One region of the Streptomyces sp. NPDC004609 genome, then DNA from elsewhere that is predicted to be linked to it. Evidence: riboswitches for the same ligand, from Rfam matches in the RefSeq annotation. Region 1 holds a riboswitch; each other region holds the start of a gene.
What was found. A riboswitch is a leader RNA that binds a small molecule or an ion and turns the genes downstream of it on or off. The one in region 1 is predicted to bind cyclic di-AMP.
Positions count from the first base shown of each region.

Region 2: another riboswitch for cyclic di-AMP. It lies ahead of ACFYT4_RS13050 (C40 family peptidase); the one in region 1 lies ahead of ACFYT4_RS21045 (LysM peptidoglycan-binding domain-containing M23 family metallopeptidase).
Region 3: another riboswitch for cyclic di-AMP. It lies ahead of ACFYT4_RS33615 (M23 family metallopeptidase); the one in region 1 lies ahead of ACFYT4_RS21045 (LysM peptidoglycan-binding domain-containing M23 family metallopeptidase).

Region 1 is NZ_JBIALS010000020.1:144,382-149,663, forward strand. It holds gene ACFYT4_RS21030 (STM4012 family radical SAM protein) at 1-682, shown strand, start outside; gene ACFYT4_RS21035 (STM4011 family radical SAM protein) at 693-1,604, shown strand; gene ACFYT4_RS21040 (SGNH/GDSL hydrolase family protein) at 1,900-2,733, opposite strand; gene ACFYT4_RS21045 (LysM peptidoglycan-binding domain-containing M23 family metallopeptidase) at 2,897-3,880, opposite strand; cyclic di-AMP (ydaO/yuaA leader) riboswitch at 3,885-4,039, opposite strand; gene ACFYT4_RS21050 (tyrosine-protein phosphatase) at 5,114-5,282, shown strand, end outside.
Region 2 is NZ_JBIALS010000010.1:107,318-112,599, forward strand. It holds gene ACFYT4_RS13030 (8-amino-7-oxononanoate synthase) at 88-1,260, shown strand; gene ACFYT4_RS13035 (DUF397 domain-containing protein) at 1,253-1,525, opposite strand; gene ACFYT4_RS13040 (helix-turn-helix domain-containing protein) at 1,580-2,437, opposite strand; gene ACFYT4_RS13045 (ATP-binding protein) at 2,717-3,148, shown strand; gene ACFYT4_RS13050 (C40 family peptidase) at 3,405-3,881, opposite strand; cyclic di-AMP (ydaO/yuaA leader) riboswitch at 3,885-4,080, opposite strand; gene ACFYT4_RS13055 (hypothetical protein) at 4,391-4,699, opposite strand; gene ACFYT4_RS13060 (ATP-dependent Clp protease proteolytic subunit) at 4,707-5,282, opposite strand, start outside.
Region 3 is NZ_JBIALS010000054.1:13,061-18,342, forward strand. It holds gene ACFYT4_RS33610 (PP2C family protein-serine/threonine phosphatase) at 16-1,176, shown strand; cyclic di-AMP (ydaO/yuaA leader) riboswitch at 1,450-1,596, shown strand; gene ACFYT4_RS33615 (M23 family metallopeptidase) at 1,608-2,651, shown strand; gene ACFYT4_RS33620 (PrsW family intramembrane metalloprotease) at 3,053-4,309, opposite strand; gene trmB (tRNA (guanosine(46)-N7)-methyltransferase TrmB) at 4,743-5,282, opposite strand, start outside.

The DNA.
Region 1 (5,282 bases):
CGCGGCCTGGGACGCCATGCGGCTGCGGCTGTACCGCCTGGGGCGCGACCATCTGCTGGCCCAAGGCTACGAGCAGGTGTCGATGCGGATGTTCCGCCGCCGTACCATCGGGGACACCGGCATCGGCGGTGCGGACGGCACGGTCGCGACGAGCGGCGCCCCGGTCGCGGGTACCACTGGGCCGGTCGCCGGGACCGGAGGGTCGGCGGTCGCGGGACCCGGTGGCGCCGACGACTACGCCTGTCAGACCGACGGCATGATCGGCCTCGGCTGCGGCGCCCGCTCCTACACCTCGCGCCTCCACTACTCCTTCGACTACGCCGTCCGGATGCCCGGGATACGCACCATCATCGACACCTACACCCAGACCGAGGACTTCGGCCACGCCGAGGTCGGGCTCGCGGTGGACGAGGGCGAGGCACGCCGTCGCCATCTGCTCCAGTCGCTGCTCCAGGCCGAGGGGATGGACACGGCGGGCTACCGCGAGCGGTTCGGCGCCGGCCCCGGTGACGACTTCGGGCCCGAGCTCGCGCGGTTCGCCGCGCTGGGCTGGCTCGACGCGGGCGCACCGCCCGGCATGCTGAGGCTCAGCGCCGAGGGGCTGGCGTACTCGGACGCGCTGGGACCGGAGTTGTTCTCCCCCGCCGTGCGGGCCGCGATGGCCGCGTACGAGCCGAAGTGAGGACGGCACCGTGGATCTGACCGTTCTGTACCGGGGGCCGCTGGCCTCCTGCGACTACGACTGTCCGTACTGTCCGTTCGCCAAGCGGCGCGACTCCCCCGCACAGCTGCGCGCGGACCGGGCGGCCCTGGAGCGGTTCGCCGCATGGGTGTCGGCGGGGACCGACGACCGGCTCTCGGTGCTGTTCACCCCCTGGGGCGAGGGCCTGGTCCGCTCCTGGTACCGCCGCACCCTGGTCGAAATGTCCCGGCTGCCGCAGGTGCGGCGGGTGGCGATCCAGACCAATCTGAGCTGCCGCACGGACTGGCTCGCGGACGCCGATCCCGCGACGCTCGCGCTCTGGTGCACCTACCACCCCGGGCAGACTCCCTACGAGAGGTTCCTCGGCAAGTGCCGCGAGCTGACCCGGCTCGGAATCCGCTTCAGCGTCGGAGTGGTCGGCCTGCCCGGGCATCTGGAGCACGCCCGCCGGCTCCGCGCCGCCCTTCCTCCTCATGTCTACCTCTGGGTGAACGCGGCGGAGGGCCATCACTACACGGACGCGGAAGCCGCCGAGTGGACCGGGCTCGATCCCCTTTTCCCGTACAGCCGCCATCCGCACCGCTCGACCGGGCTCCCCTGCCGGACGGGCGAGTCGGTCGTGTCGGTGGACGGCGACGGGACCGTGCGCCGCTGCCACTTCGTCCCCGCCGAACTGGGAAACCTGTACGACGGCTCGTATCGGACCGCACTCCGCCCGCGCGCCTGCCCGCTCGCCGTCTGCGACTGCCACATCGGCTATGTGCACCTGGAATCGCTTCCGCTGTACGACGTGTTCGCGGGCGGCGTCCTGGAACGCGTTCCCGCCACCCGCCCTCGGACTGTGCCGTCAGGCTCCACCCGGCCCGCGACGGCTCGGGCCCTCCCCCGGCCACCGTCCTGACCGGAGGCACACCGCCGGCCGCACCCGTACACCGCCGTGTCGGCGTTGACACGGGTGCCCCGTACAGATCGGCCCGGCGCGGCCCCGTGATCACGGGCGGTCGACAACCGGGGGAAACGTGTCCGGTGGCGCCGTCGTGCCGGACCGCGACGGCCCGCGCGAGGTCGCGCCGCACGGCGCACGCGGTCCCGCCGTTCCTGACGGTCGCCCCGCGCGGGCGGCTTCCCGGTGCGGAGGCCGTCCCGAGCCGCTCACGAGTGAGCGGACCCCGCCCCCGCCCGTTGCGGGACAGCCCTCAGCGTCCCCGGCACCCCGTCGGTTCCGCGCTCCCGCGCAGGGGCAGCAGGTGGGGGCGTTTGGCCGCGACATGGTCGCCCGAGCTCTCGCCGCGCAGGCGGCGCCCGATCCACGGGGCCAGATACTCCCGCGCCCACTGGAGGTCGTCGCGCCGGACCTCCAGCGCGCCCCTGACGGGAACCGGAGGCCACTCCTCGTCGGGGTCGGACGGCACGTCGAGTCCCAGCACCTGGGCGGCGCGCAGGGCGACCCGGGAGTGTCCCTCGGGGGACAGATGCAGCCGGTCGGGATCCCAGGCACGCCTGTCCTGCACCGACTTGAGCGACCAGAGGTCGAGCACCGGACAGTCGTAACGGTCGGCGATGGCCCGTACATGTGCGGTGTACGTCGCGACCTTGCCGCGCAGCCGGCGCAGCACGGGCACTCCACGGGTGTCGAACCCGGTGGTCACCATGACCGTGCCGACGGCCCGGGTGAGATCGGCGACCGCACGTTCGAAGCGCTCGGCAACATCGTCGGGGTCGGTGCCGGGCCGGATGATGTCATTGCCCCCGGCGCAGAACGACACCAGATCCGGGGCGAGCTCTTTCGCCCTCGGCACCTGTTCGTCGACGATCTGGTCGAGGAGCCGGCCGCGTACCGCGAGATTGGCGTAGCGGAAGGTGGGTTCCGGCATGCGCTCGCCCAGCAGCACCGCGAGCCGGTCCGCCCACCCGATGTAGGTCCCGTCGGGTCCGGGGTCCCCCACGCCCTCGGTGAAGCTGTCACCGATCGCCGCGTACGACCCGTATCCGTTCCTGTTCTCTTTCTCTCTTCTCGAATCGTCTCCCACAAGGGCCCATCCTCCCCTTCCGGATGTGACTTACGCGACCGTAGGGAAGGGTTGACGGGTGGTGATCCATCCCACCGAAACCGTTCGCCGGACCGGGAATACGACGTATCCCCCCGTGCCGCCGCGGGGCGGTACGAGGGGATACGGGCCGTTGTGCGTTGCGTCAGAGAGAGACACCGTGCTGGCGCAGATACGCCACCGGGTCGATGTCCGAGCCGTAGCCGGGGCCGGTGCGCACCTCGAAGTGCAGGTGCGGACCGGTGGAGTTGCCGGTGGAGCCGGCGAGCCCGATCTGCTGTCCGCCGCTCACGCTCTGGCCCGAGGAGACGGAGAGCGAGGAGAGGTGGGCGTACTGGGAGTAGGTGCCGTCGGTGTGCTTGATGACGACCTCGTTGCCGTACGAGCCGCTCCAGCCGGCGGAGACGACGGTGCCGGGGCCGACGGACCGGATGCTGGTGCCGGTGGAGGCCGTGAAGTCGACACCGGTGTGGTAGCCGCTGGACCACATGGAGCCCGAAGCGCGGTACGGGGTGCTGATGTTGGCGGACGCGACCGGGGCGGTGTAGCCGCCGCCGGCCTGCGGAGCGCTCTGCTCGGGGGCACTCTGCGCGGCGTCGTCGCCGGTGGCCTCGACCGAGCCCGCCGACGCGGAGGTGTCGGGGGCGGCCTCCGTCCGCGCGGCCGGGGCGGGGGCGCTCTCACGGGCGTCGTCCCGCGAGGCGCGGGGCTCCGAGCGGGTCTCGGCCTTGGCCGGGGCGTCGCCCTTGGCCTTGGCCTTGGCGCCGAGCGTCAGCTCCAGGCCGGGGTGGATCAGCGAGGGGTTGTCGCCGACGGCTTCGCGGTTGTCGGCGTAGAGCTTCTGCCAGCCGCCGCTGAGGTGGTGGTCCGCGGCGATCTTGGACAGATAGTCGCCCGCCACGACGCGGTAGGTCACCGGGGCGGCGGGCTGCTGGGCCGCCGGGACGGCGGCCGCCTGGGCGGGGACGGCCGCCGAGGCGGCCGTGACGGGAGCCGACTGCTCCGCCGCGTGGGCGCCGCTCGCGCCCATCAGCGGAAGGGCGATGGCCGCGCCACCCGTACCCGCGGCGACGAAGCCACGGGTGAGGGGGCTGGACGTAATACGGCGGTGCTTACCCTTTTTGGGCATGACGCATTCCTCTCCGGCGCCTGCGAGGTGAGCTGTCGGGTTAGGGCTGGAGATGCCCGGCCGCGCGGCAGCGCGACTTCACCCCAAGCCGTCCGGAACTCCGGAATCGGCGTACTACCTGGGTCCCCCGCTCCTGCCACGCGTGGGTGGGTGGGAATTCCGGACGGCGGCAGGACTAGGCGTTCCGTCCGAACTGCCGTGACCGTAGACCGGTCGCGCCGAGGGGAACAAGCCGACCTTTTCCCGATCGGTGACCCGGATCTTTCCGGCGACGAATACCCGGTCACCCTCCGTCGACCCGGCTCCGCCAACTCCCGGTGGGCGGCCGAATTCCTCTTTCCGGCACGGCCACACACCGTCACGAATATGATCCTGCTCACGAGCGGGAACCATCTCCCCTAGAGACAGGGCACGTTATACCTAAGGGTTCAATTAGGACAGAAAGACCAGAAGGCCCTATAGGTCACGCATACCGCACCGGGCAGTTCAACTTCCCATCACTTTTCGGGCGATATCGTCGACGTCGAGTCATTTGCCGTTCACCGAGACAATATGACCCACCCCTGCCCGGGGAACGCGCCCGCAGAAGTTCCGACCGCGCCGACGGTCGCGACCCGGGTTCCGGTCGAGGCGTCGCATGCGATCGCCGCGAACGCTTCCGGCACCGAGCCATCCGGCGTATACGTAAAAGCACATGAAGGCAATGTCGCATCCGGCGGAGAAGCCGATCGGGGGGGCCTTTCACCCGCTTCCGGAGCTCCCGGTCCGGCCTGTGATCCGAACTCCCATGGCGGTACGGGCACTTCGGACATGAGCCGGCCACGGGCATTCCGGGAAGACCTCCGGGCTCGGGAGAGGGCGTCCACCGCCACTCCGGACCCACACGCCCCGGACCCCGCCGCGACCCGCCCTCTGACCGGCCGACGACGGCACGGTCATCCGGCGGCCACCGCGACACCCGCCGGAGTGCCGGCTCGGACGGGCCCGTGACCACCTCCCCATCACCTCCGGCAGGCCCGCCCACCCCGTCACCCCGACCTCATACAGCTCCCCATGGGCACGGCAGCCAACAAAATAGAGCAAAATCACACATAAATCATCAGAAGGCGAGCCACCCGGCGACGGCCTCACCGGGAAAGGACAAGGTGATTTCCCGAGGAATCGATGTCGTATCGTCGAGAACACGCCACAGTCGGCGAGCGGCGCCGACGGCAGTGACCCTCAGGAGCCTTCGTGACGCAGCAGCTGCCGCTGGTCCCGCCGACCGAGCCGGAACTGACCGGAGTACGCAATTTCCGCGATGTGGGCGGGCTGCCGACCGTGGACGGCAGGACGGTGCGGCACGGACGGCTCTTCCGCAGCGGTCATCTCGCCCACGCGACGGAGAGCGACGCGTCCTTCC
Region 2 (5,282 bases), on a different contig from region 1:
CATCCATTCCCGGTCCGCCCCCGGTTAGTGTCTGTGGGCTGCCTACAAAAGGCCCCGACGAACGGGGCGCACGAGGACCGGACCACCATGACCCAGGATCCCTTCGGCTGGCTCCATGAGGAGTCCGGCCGCCGTGAGCGCGCCGGTCTGGTGCGTACGCTCCGGCCGCGCCCCGCCGAGCCGGAACTGCTGGACCTCGCGGGCAACGACTACCTCGGCCTGTGCCACCACCCGGAGATCACCGCGGCCGCCGCGGAGGCCGCCCGGCGCTGGGGCGCCGGCGCCACCGGCTCCCGGCTGGTCACGGGCAGCACGGAGCTCCACGCCGACCTGGAACGCGAACTCGCCGCCTTCAGCGGCTTCGAGGCCGCTCTCGTCCTCTCCTCCGGCTACGCGGCCAATCTCGCCGTGATGACCGCGCTGTCCGCCCGCGGCTCGCTCATCGTCTCGGACGCGGCCAACCACGCCTCGATCGTCGACGGCTGCCGGCTCTCCCGCGCCGAGACCGTGATCGCCGCGCACGCCGACACCGACGCCGTGCGCACGACCCTCGCCGCGCACCCCGGACGGCGGGCGCTGGCCGTCACCGACGCGGTGTTCTCGGTCGACGGCGACGCCGCGCCGCTGCCCCGCCTGGCGGACATCTGCCGGGAGGCGGGGGCCGCGCTGGTCGTGGACGACGCGCACGGCTTCGGTGTGCTCGGCGACGGCGGACGCGGCGCCGTGCACGCCGCCGGGCTCGCGGGCGACCCCGGGGTCGTCGCGATGCTCACCCTCTCCAAGTCCCTGGGCAGCCAGGGCGGCGCGGTCCTCGGACCGGCCCGGGTCATCGACCATCTGGTCAACACCGCCCGGACCTTCATCTTCGACACGGGTCTCGCCCCGGCCGCCGCGGGCGCCGCTCTCGCCGCGCTGCGGCTGCTGGGCCGGGAACCCGGACGGGCGGCCCGCGTGCGCACGGTCGCCGCGACCCTGCACGCCCTGCTCACGTCGGGGGGCCTGACAGCCGTACGCCCGGACGCCGCCGTGGTCTCGGTCCGGGCGCCGTCGCCCGAGGCCGCCGTGCGCTGGGCGGCCGACTGCCGGTCGGAGGGACTGGCAGTCGGCTGCTTCCGTCCGCCGTCGGTCCCGGACGGCGTCTCACGGCTCCGGCTGACGGCACGTGCCGATGTGACCGACCGTCAGGCCCGCTGGGCGGTCGCGACCGTGGTGCGGACGGCCCCGCCCGGGGCCTTCACCGAGGCCGCGCCGGTCAGCTGACGCTCCGCGCCCCGACCGTGGTCACGAAGCGGTCCCAGGCCCGCGGCGAGATGCGCAGCGGCCGGCGGGACACGTCCTTGGAGTCCCGTACGGCCAGGGTGTCGTCGGGCAGCCTGGCCGCCTCGACGCAGTTGTTCATGCCCGTGCTGCGGCTGCTGCGCCGCCACCTTAAGGCGCTGTCGTGGTTCCCGGGGGCGCCGTGCGGGAGCGGTGCGGACGCCGGGCCGAGAGGTGCGGGAGAGACGGTCGCGGAGTCGGCGGACACGGTGTCGGCGGATGCGGGGTCGATGTGCACGAGGCGATCGGACATGGGGCCTCCCTATGCGTCATCCATGAGCGTGGCGATGAGATCCAAGGAATCCACCGCGGACAGGGCACGCGCCTGCATGGTCGTGAAGGCGGCGCTGTACACCTCAAGGTCTTCTGCCCGCTCCAGATGGAGGCTACTCGTCAAGTGGTCAAGAACGACCACATCCAGATCAGAAGTGTTCGGAAAGGAGAAGATAACGAAAGAGTTGGCGAGTCCGACATAAGCGCCGACGGAGAACGGCAGCACCTGGAGCCGTACGTGCGGAAGCCGGGCCGAGCGGACCAGCTCCCTCAGCTGCTCCCGCATCACCCGCGGCCCCCCGACCTGCCGCCGCAGCGCGGCCTCGTCGAGGACGACCCGCAGCTTCAGCGGCTCCCGCGCGCGCAGCACCGCCTGCCGGGTGATCCGGACCTCCGCCAGCGATTCGACGGTCGCATCGGGCAACTCCTCCAGCGTCGCCCGGGTCACCGCCCGCGCGTACGCCGGGGTCTGGAGCAGCCCCGGCACCACCGAGGTCTCCAGCGTGCGCACCGAGCACGCCTGCGCCTCCAGGGAGATGAAGTCGCGGTACTCGGGCGGCAGCAGTCCCCGGTACGCGTGCCACCAGGGAGTGCCGTTGCCCCCGGCCGCGCCCGCCAGGGTCTCCAGCAGCGTCCGCAGGTGAGGGTCGTCCACCTCGTACACATCGAGAAGCAGCCGGACGTCCGCGGCCTTGACACCGCTGGCCCCGGTCTCGATCCGGCTCACCTTCGACTGGTGCCAGCCGGCCAGCGCTCCGGCGCAGCGGCTGGTGAGGCCCGCCGCATGGCGCAGCTTGCGGAGTTCTTCGCCCAGTTTGCGGCGGCGCACCGCGGGGCCGTGCTGCATCGGGGATTCCTTCCGCTCGGTTGATCCACGGTCCGGCACCGGCCTTCCGGCCGGTCGCGGCGGACCGTCGGACAGAGTTGTGAGTGTGGGTCCAAACGCGGTTTCGCGCGGCAGAGTTCACCGCTTCGAGCGACAGATATATGCATATCTTGGTGGATCGCCACTCGCGGCGGCGCGATGAGTGGCAGTCTGGCGCGAAGCGCAATCCGTGGCCGCCCAGCGCACTCCATCCGCTACGAAGTCGGAGCACGGCCGCGGTGGGAAAGGGACAGCGTCGCCATGGCAGATCTACAGGAAGCATCCATCACTCTGCCGAGCGATCCCGCTTCGGTGCCGGTGGCACGGAGGTACGTCACCGATGTCGTTTCCGAGTGGGGTCTGCCCGCCGACAGCGAGACCGTCGACACGGTCCGGCTGATCGTCTCGGAGCTCACCACCAATGCGGTCCAGCACACCTTCGGCCAGTCGCCCACCTTCACGGTGGATCTGACGCTGGAGCGGGACGAGGAACTGCGCATCGGGGTGACGGACAGTCACCCGCGCTGGCCCCAGCGGCTGCCGGCGGCGGTACGGCAGGACAACGGGCGGGGGATGGTCATCATCCGCAGCCTCACCGCGCAGTCGGGCGGGCGGCTCTCGGTCACCCCCACCGCCGAGGGCGGCAAGACCGTGTGGATCGCCCTGCCGTGGACCGCGGCGGTACGGAACTGATCACCGTCCCATCCGGCCGCGGCGGTTCGGAGGCCGGCTGACGGCGTTCGCCCCGCGGGTGGGGCCGGGCGCCGGGGCCCGGGCGGGGCGCGCAGGCTCTCCGCAGGTCCCCGGGAGGCCGTCGGCCCCGGGGCGGAGGGGAGCCGAGCAGGTGCTCGTACGTCCCCGGGAGCCCCCGGAATTCGGCGCGTTCACGCCGGTACGCCGGCCACCGGGGAACTCCCGGCGACCGGCGTACGGCTCTGACGGCAGGCGGTCAGCGCACCCGTCCGTACCAGACGCTCTTGCTCCAGATCTTGTCCAGCTTCACCCACGACCCCGTCTTGGGGGAGTGCCAGATCTTTCCCTTTCCGGCGTAGATGCCCACGTGGTAGACCCTCTTGCCCGAGTGGAAGAAGACCAGGTCCCCCACCTGCCGGCTGGACGCCGAGACCTTGCGGGTCGAGTTGTACTGCTGCTGGGCGGTCCGCGGCAGCTTCTTGCCCGCCTTCTTGTACGAGTAGAGCGTGAGCCCCGAGCAGTCGAAGCGTGAGGGGCCCGTGGCGCCGTACTTGTACGGGGCCCCCTTCTTCGAGGCCGCGATCTGAAGCGCCTTCCCCGCGTGTGCCGTGGCCGCTTGTGCCTCGGACGTGCCGCCCGGCACGAGCAGGGAGCCGCCGAGCGCGGCGAGGGTCAGGGCCGATACGGCGCCCGCCCGGCTGATCAGAAACGGGACGTTCATCTGCGCACTCATGCGCAACCCTTCGTCAGCCGCCTGTGAAGGATGACCTGTCGGGTTCGGGCGGACGAAGGTGCCCGGCCGCTGGCGCGGCTTCACCCCGAGGAACAGATCCGGACGGATCCGGCTGTCCCGTAATACTCGGGTCCTCCACTCCTGCCGAAGCACTCCTGTCGACCAGTCATCCGGAACAGCGGCAGGACTCGGCGTCCGTCCGGACCGCCCCGCCGAGGTGACGGGGGCTTGTCGTCCCAGGGATCTTGACCTACGGGCAGGTGGATTTCCGAGCCAAAACGGCGATATGTGAGTTTCAACACGAATGGGCTGTTCGGGTGGACGTGCCGTCTACAGGCATCGGAACTCGACGGCCGAAGAGGCCCGTACCAGCAAAGGAATAAGGCGTTCCGTTTGCTTGCCGGTGGGGATGCGCAACTCGACCGTAGTCGCTAGCCGGGAAGCGACTACATCAATTGGGGGACCTCTACTGGTACTCCACTGGCGGTTGACGGCTGTCCGTGAGTTCTTCAGCGATCGGGATCCGGTGGAAGAGCGGTCCGGAATGCCCTCTTTTCGCCGTCGAGAACCCTCAACGCCTCGACGAGCGTCGCCGCGTGGACGTCGCTCTCGCCCCGCGCGTGCATCAGCGCCAGCGCGTCCCGCAGTGCGACCGCACGGCCGACGAGTGCCTGCGCGGCGCGGAGCGCGCCATAGGTGTGGGTGGATCGGGCCGGATTGATCCGGCCCACCATGTCGACGACTTCGAGATAGCTGTCGACGAACTCGCTCTCGGCGCGGGTCAACGCGGGGAGCGGCGGCAGTTCCGGGAGCAGCACGACGCCCTCACCCCGCGGCGCGGGCGGCGAGCGAGGACTTGCGGGTGGCGATGACGTGGTCCACCAGTCCGTACTCCTTGGCGGCCTCGGCGTCCAAGAACGTGTCCCGCTCCAGGTCGGCCGCGATCCGCTCCACCGTCCGGCCGGTGTGGTGCGCGAGAAGCCCGGTGAGCAGGGTGCGCAGCCGCAGCAGTTCCCGGGCCGCGATGTCCAGATCCGACGGCATGGCCCGCATCGGCTCGTCGAGCGAGGGCTGCCGGACGACGATCCGCGCCCCGGGCAGCGCCAACCGCTTTCCGGGTGTGCCCGCGGCGAGCAGCAGCGCCGCCGTGGACGCGGCCTGGCCGATGCAGGTCGTCTCCACATCGCAGGTGACCACCTGCATGGTGTCGTAGATCGCGGACATGGCGCTGAGCGAGCCGCCGGGGGAGTTGATGTACAGCGAGATGTCCCGGTCCGGCGCCGCGTGTTCGAGATGGAGGAACTGCGCGATCACATCGTTGGCGGCGGTGTCGTCGACTTCGGTTCCGAGGAAGACGATCCGCTCGTCGAGCAGCTTCGCGTACGGATCGAGGGTGCGGGT
Region 3 (5,282 bases), on a different contig from region 1:
GGGAGGAGTGCACCCTTGGCGGACGTGGAGCAGCGCAATGGATACGGTGCCCGCCGCTTCCTCCGCATGCTGCCGGTGCTGATGATCGTGGGCGGGGTGACGTACGACCTCCTGACCCCGGCGTACTACACGGGTGTGCCGCTGTTCGCCGCCGCCCCGCTGGTCGCGGCCCCCTTTTTCTCCTGGATCAACACGCTGCTGACCGGGATCACGGCGTCCCTCGCGGAGCTGTCGCTGCATCTGTACGACAACACACTCACGCAGTCCGCCGGATACACCGAACTGACCACCGTGGTCACCGTCTCGCTGCTCGCCTTACTCATCAACCGGGTCGTGCGCCGCAGCGGGCGGCGGCTCGCCTCGGCGCGGGTCATCGCCGAGGCAGCCCAGCGCGCCGTGCTGCCCACGCCCGCCGAGATGATCGGCGGGCTCCATATCGCCGCGCGGTACGAGGCGGCGCTCGCCGACGCCTTCATCGGCGGTGACCTCTACGCCGTACAGGACACCCCGTACGGAGTGCGGCTGGTGGTGGGGGACGTACGGGGGAAGGGGCTGGGGGCCGTCGAGACGGTGGCTGTGATCATCGGCGCGTTCAGGGAGGCGGCCGAGCAGGAGAGTTCGCTGGAGGGTGTCGCGGAGCGACTGGAACGAGCGCTCGTCCGTGAGGCCAAGCGGCGGGGCAGCCTGGACACCTTCGAGGGGTTCGCCACGGCCGTACTCGCGGAGTTTCCGCGGGGGCGGGGGGCCGTACGCCTGGTCAACCGCGGTCATCCCGAGCCGCTGATGCTGCGCGGCGACGGCCGGCTGGACGCGCTCGCGCCGCGTGAGTACGCGCTGCCGCTCGGCATGGGCGAACTGGGGGAGTGGCCGGACCGGGCTGAGGAGTATCCCCTTCCGGTGGGGTCCACGCTGCTGATCTACACGGACGGGCTCTCCGAGGCCCGGGACGCGGCAGGGGACTTCTACGACCCCGCTGTCCGGCTCACCGGCCGGATCTTTCCCGGTCCGGGGGAGCTGCTGGACGCCCTGGTCGACGACGTACGCCGGCATACGGGCGGCGGCGCCACGGACGACATGGCACTGTTGGCGGTCACCCGGGCGGGTGAACGTCGGCCGACACGCCGGAGAACGATGTCGGTTGTCCCACAGCCGGGAGCGCCGGACGGTCCGCCGTGATGAGAGGCGGGCAACACCTTCATGAGACTGCTCTCATCCCGGCCCCCGCACGGTGGGTAGTGAAGTACGGCCGCCCCTTCGGAATGTGACGAACCCTCAGCGGTGTGATGTCGGCCGAGCGGCCATCGAGTCGCCCGACTCCGGTCGCTTGTGTCCTGGTTGGTCCGGCGCGCGGTCCCGAACGATCAACCGGAACAGCTTGGAATCCGGTCCCCGTGTCTATTAACGTTCGATAACGCAACGCGGTTGTCCCAGCCGTCGTCAGGGCGGCACCGCGTGCGTGCGCCGAATCCCGCAAGGGAACCGGGGAACCACCTTTTGGGGTGAATCGGGCGCCTTCGCACCCTGCGGAGGAACTCGTAGGAGACCTTCCTGCTCCGAACCCGTCAGCTAACCCGGTAGGCGAGAAGGAAGGAAAGGAGTACGCCTCAGTGGCGTCCAACAGTCCTGCCCCGGAGGCACCTGCCAGGTCCGGCGTCTTCAGCCCAGAAGGGGCCGAACGGTCCTTCGGAGAGTGGAACCCCACCGAGGACACCGTCCGTCCGGTGCGCGGCCGGCACCGTGTGATGAAGCAGCGGGGCGGACTCGCCCGCAGTTCCACGGTGCTCGGCGTCGGTGTGATCGCGGCGGTCGGCGCGGGCGGTATCGCCACCGCGCAGAACAAGCCCGCGGTCGCCATCACCCTCCCCGACGGCATCGCGGAGAACCTTCCCGACGGCCTGAAGCCGTCCGAGGACTCCGGCGACGGCGGCACCGCGCTCGCCGCGATGGGCACCATCGGCGGCAGCGAGGCCGAGACGGCCGACGGTGCCGAAACCGGCGACCGGGCCCAGGGCGCCGGTGAGGCCCTGCGCTCCCGCATCCTTCAGCAGGCCGAGCAGCAGCAGTCCCAGGCGGACGCCGAGAAGAGGGCCGCCGCGGAGAAGGCAGCGGCCGAGAAGGCCGCCGCCGAGGCGAAGAAGGCCGAGGCGGAGGCCAGAGCGAAGGCGAAGGCCGCGAAGAAGAGGGCCGAGGCGGAAGCGAAGGCCAAGGCGGAGGCCAAGGCCGAGGCCGCACGCCGCGCCAAGCTCGCGAAGAGCTTCTCGCTGCCCACCTCCTCGTACACGATCACCTCCACCTTCGGCCAGTCGGGCTCGCTCTGGTCCTCGGGCCAGCACACCGGCCTCGACTTCGCCGCCCCGTCGGGCACCCCCGTCAAAGCCGTGACCGGAGGCACCGTCAAGGCTGCGGGCTGGGCGGGCTCGTACGGCTACCGCATCGTGCTGGAGCTGAACGACGGTACGGAGGTGCTGTACGCGCACCTGTCGTCGATCAACGCGAGCGCGGGCCAGAAGGTCGGCGGGGGAGAAACGATTGGCCGCGTCGGAGCGACCGGCAATGTGACCGGCGCCCATCTGCACCTTGAGGTCAAGACCCCCGGCGGAAGCACGATCGACCCGGCGTCCTGGCTGCGGAGCAAGGGCCTCGCCATCTGATCCTGCGAGGGATTCCCTTCCTCCGGTTCCGGGGGCGGGTTCCGACCGGGCGGGCCCTTACCACCCCGCCTCCGTCCTCGGGTCCGTGTGCGTGTGCCGTGCTCGTGGCTCGTGTCCGTGCAGGGGGCGGGCCTGCTGTCCGGGACGGGCGGGCCCGCGCCTCGGCGACCCCGTACCGCCGGACCGGCCGAGCTGTACGGGACTGCCCGGACCATCCGGACCGCGGAGCCGGTCGGGACCACGCGGACGGTCCGCATCGCGGAGAGGCCCGGATCGCGGAGAGGTCCGGATCACCGAACTCCGGCAGCCCTGGCGCCCACCCCCCGGTGTCAGGGCTGCCGGTCCGTACGCGCGCCTCCGCCCCTCGGCCCCTCCGGTACGAGCCGTGGGGGCGCCCGTACTCAGGCGCGGTAGGGGTTGTACCCCTCGTAGTCGCGGTGCGGGGGCGGCACCCGGACCCGTCCGGTCGCGCGGGCCGCGTAGGTCAGCGCCGGGCCCGCCCAGTCCTTGCGCTGCCACATGTGGTGCAGCAGTTCCTGCTCCCGCTCGGTGAAGTCCGGGTCCGCGGCACCCCGCTCGGCCCGGTGGCGCAGGAACGCCAGCGAGGTCGCGAACCGCTGGTACTCCGACACCGCGTGCGCGGCGGCCGGTCCGTGCGTACGCCGGGCCACCTCACGCGCGGTCTTGCGGGCCTTCATCGACGACAGGGCCGGCGGCTCGGTGGGGGAGAGCCAGCCGGCGGCCGCGTAGGCGGGCAGCTGGGCCGAGATCGTGCGCAGTTCGCGCTGCCGGGACCAGATCGTCAGCCAGGTGAGCAGTCCGAAGACGGGGACCATGAACACCCCGTACACCACATAGAAGCCCCAGGGGCCGAGCAGCGAAGCCGAGCCGTTCCACAGCGCGTGCATGCCGATCGCCAGGGCGAGCCCGGCGAGCGGCAGCGCGATTCGCCGGACTCTCGCCCGCCGCGCCGCCATGGCGGCGAATCCGAAGCCCAGACCGGTCAGCACCGTGAACAGCGGATGCGCGAACGGGGACATGACGATCCGTACGAAGAAGGTCGCCGCGGTCACCGAGGCGAAGCCCGACGAGCCCGCGTCCTGGTCCTCGTCGAACGCGGTGCCCAGATAGAGGATGTTCTCGGTGAAGGCGAAGCCGGTCGCGGTGAAACCGGCGACCACGACACCGTCGACGAGGCCGGTGAAGTCCCGTCTTCGGAAGACGAAGATCAGCAGGATCGCCGCGGCCTTCGCGCTCTCCTCCACCACGGGGGCTATCACCGTCGCGCCGAGGGCGTCCGCGCTCGTGGGGTCGGCGGTGGCGGTGGCTATCCAGCGGGTCGCGAAGGTGTTCGCGATGATCGCGACGAGCGCCGCGGCGAACGCGCCCCAGGCGAACGCGAAGACCAGATTGCGCCAGGGCCCCGGCTCGACCCGGTCCAGCCAGCGGAACGCGGTGGCCAGCAGTGGCACGGGCAGGACGGCGAGCCCGAGGCCGACGAGGAAGCCCTCCGTGCCCGTCTGCTCCCGTACGAGGGCGAGGATGACGAGCCCGGACAGCGCGAGCAGCACGATGAGGACCCCGGCCCTGACCGCCCTGTTGTGCCACAGCCGCGAGGCCCGGCGCGGTCGGTAGCGCCAGCGGGCCCGCTCCGGCATCGCGGCGAACACCGGCTGCCGGTCGAACGCGGGAACCGCGGGGTGCGCCGCCGTCCGGGGGCCGGGGGAACCCGCCGCCGGAGGCGGCGGTCGGCCCGCCGGACAGGGCGGCGGATGCTGGGTCGACGGCTCGTACACCCGTCGACCCTAACGACAGGTACCGACAACTGGCGATGGCACAGGGGGGTGGCCGGTGGTCGCACGCCGGGGGCGCCCCTGGGCGGGCGTGCTTCCGCGGGCGCCCCCGGCGTGCGACAGGGCGACACGCCTCGGACTCCGCTGCCGCTGCCGCCGCGCTTGTGGAGAGCGCGGCGCATGAGCCGCCGGCCCGGCGGCTGGGGTCCCGGGTGATGCCCGCGCCTCCGCCCGGACGGCGCGCGCCCTTTCGGGCCCGAAGGGAGGCGGTCGCAGCGGGTGCGGCCGCCTGCGACTGCTACGCCACGGCTTCGGGCGAGATCCCTGCGCGGCGCCGGAACAGCAGGTCACGCACGTGGTGCCCCTTGTCCAGCCCCTGCCCCTCGAAGCGGGTCAGCGGCCGGAAGCCGGGCCGGGGGGCGAAACCGCCGTCCTCCCGGGTGTTCTCGAAGTCGGGGTGCGCGGAGAGGACTTCCAGCATCTGCTCGGCGTACGGCTCCCAGTCGGTCGCGCAGTGCACGATCGCGCCGGGCTTCAGATGCCGGGCGGCGAGCGTGAGGAACTCCGGCTGGATCAGCCGCCGCTTGTGGTGCCGCTTCTTGGGCCAGGGGTCGGGGAAGTAGACGCGCAGCCCGTCGAGCGAGTGGGGCGCGAGCATCTCCCGGAGCAGGATGATCGCGTCACCGTTGGCGACCCGGATGTTGGACAGGCCGTTCCGCTCCGCGAGACCGAGGAGATTGCCCTGCCCCGGTGTGTGCACATCGACGGCGAGGATTCCGGTCGTCGGGTCGTCGGCGGCCATCCGGGCGGTGGCCTCACCCATGCCGAACCCGATCTC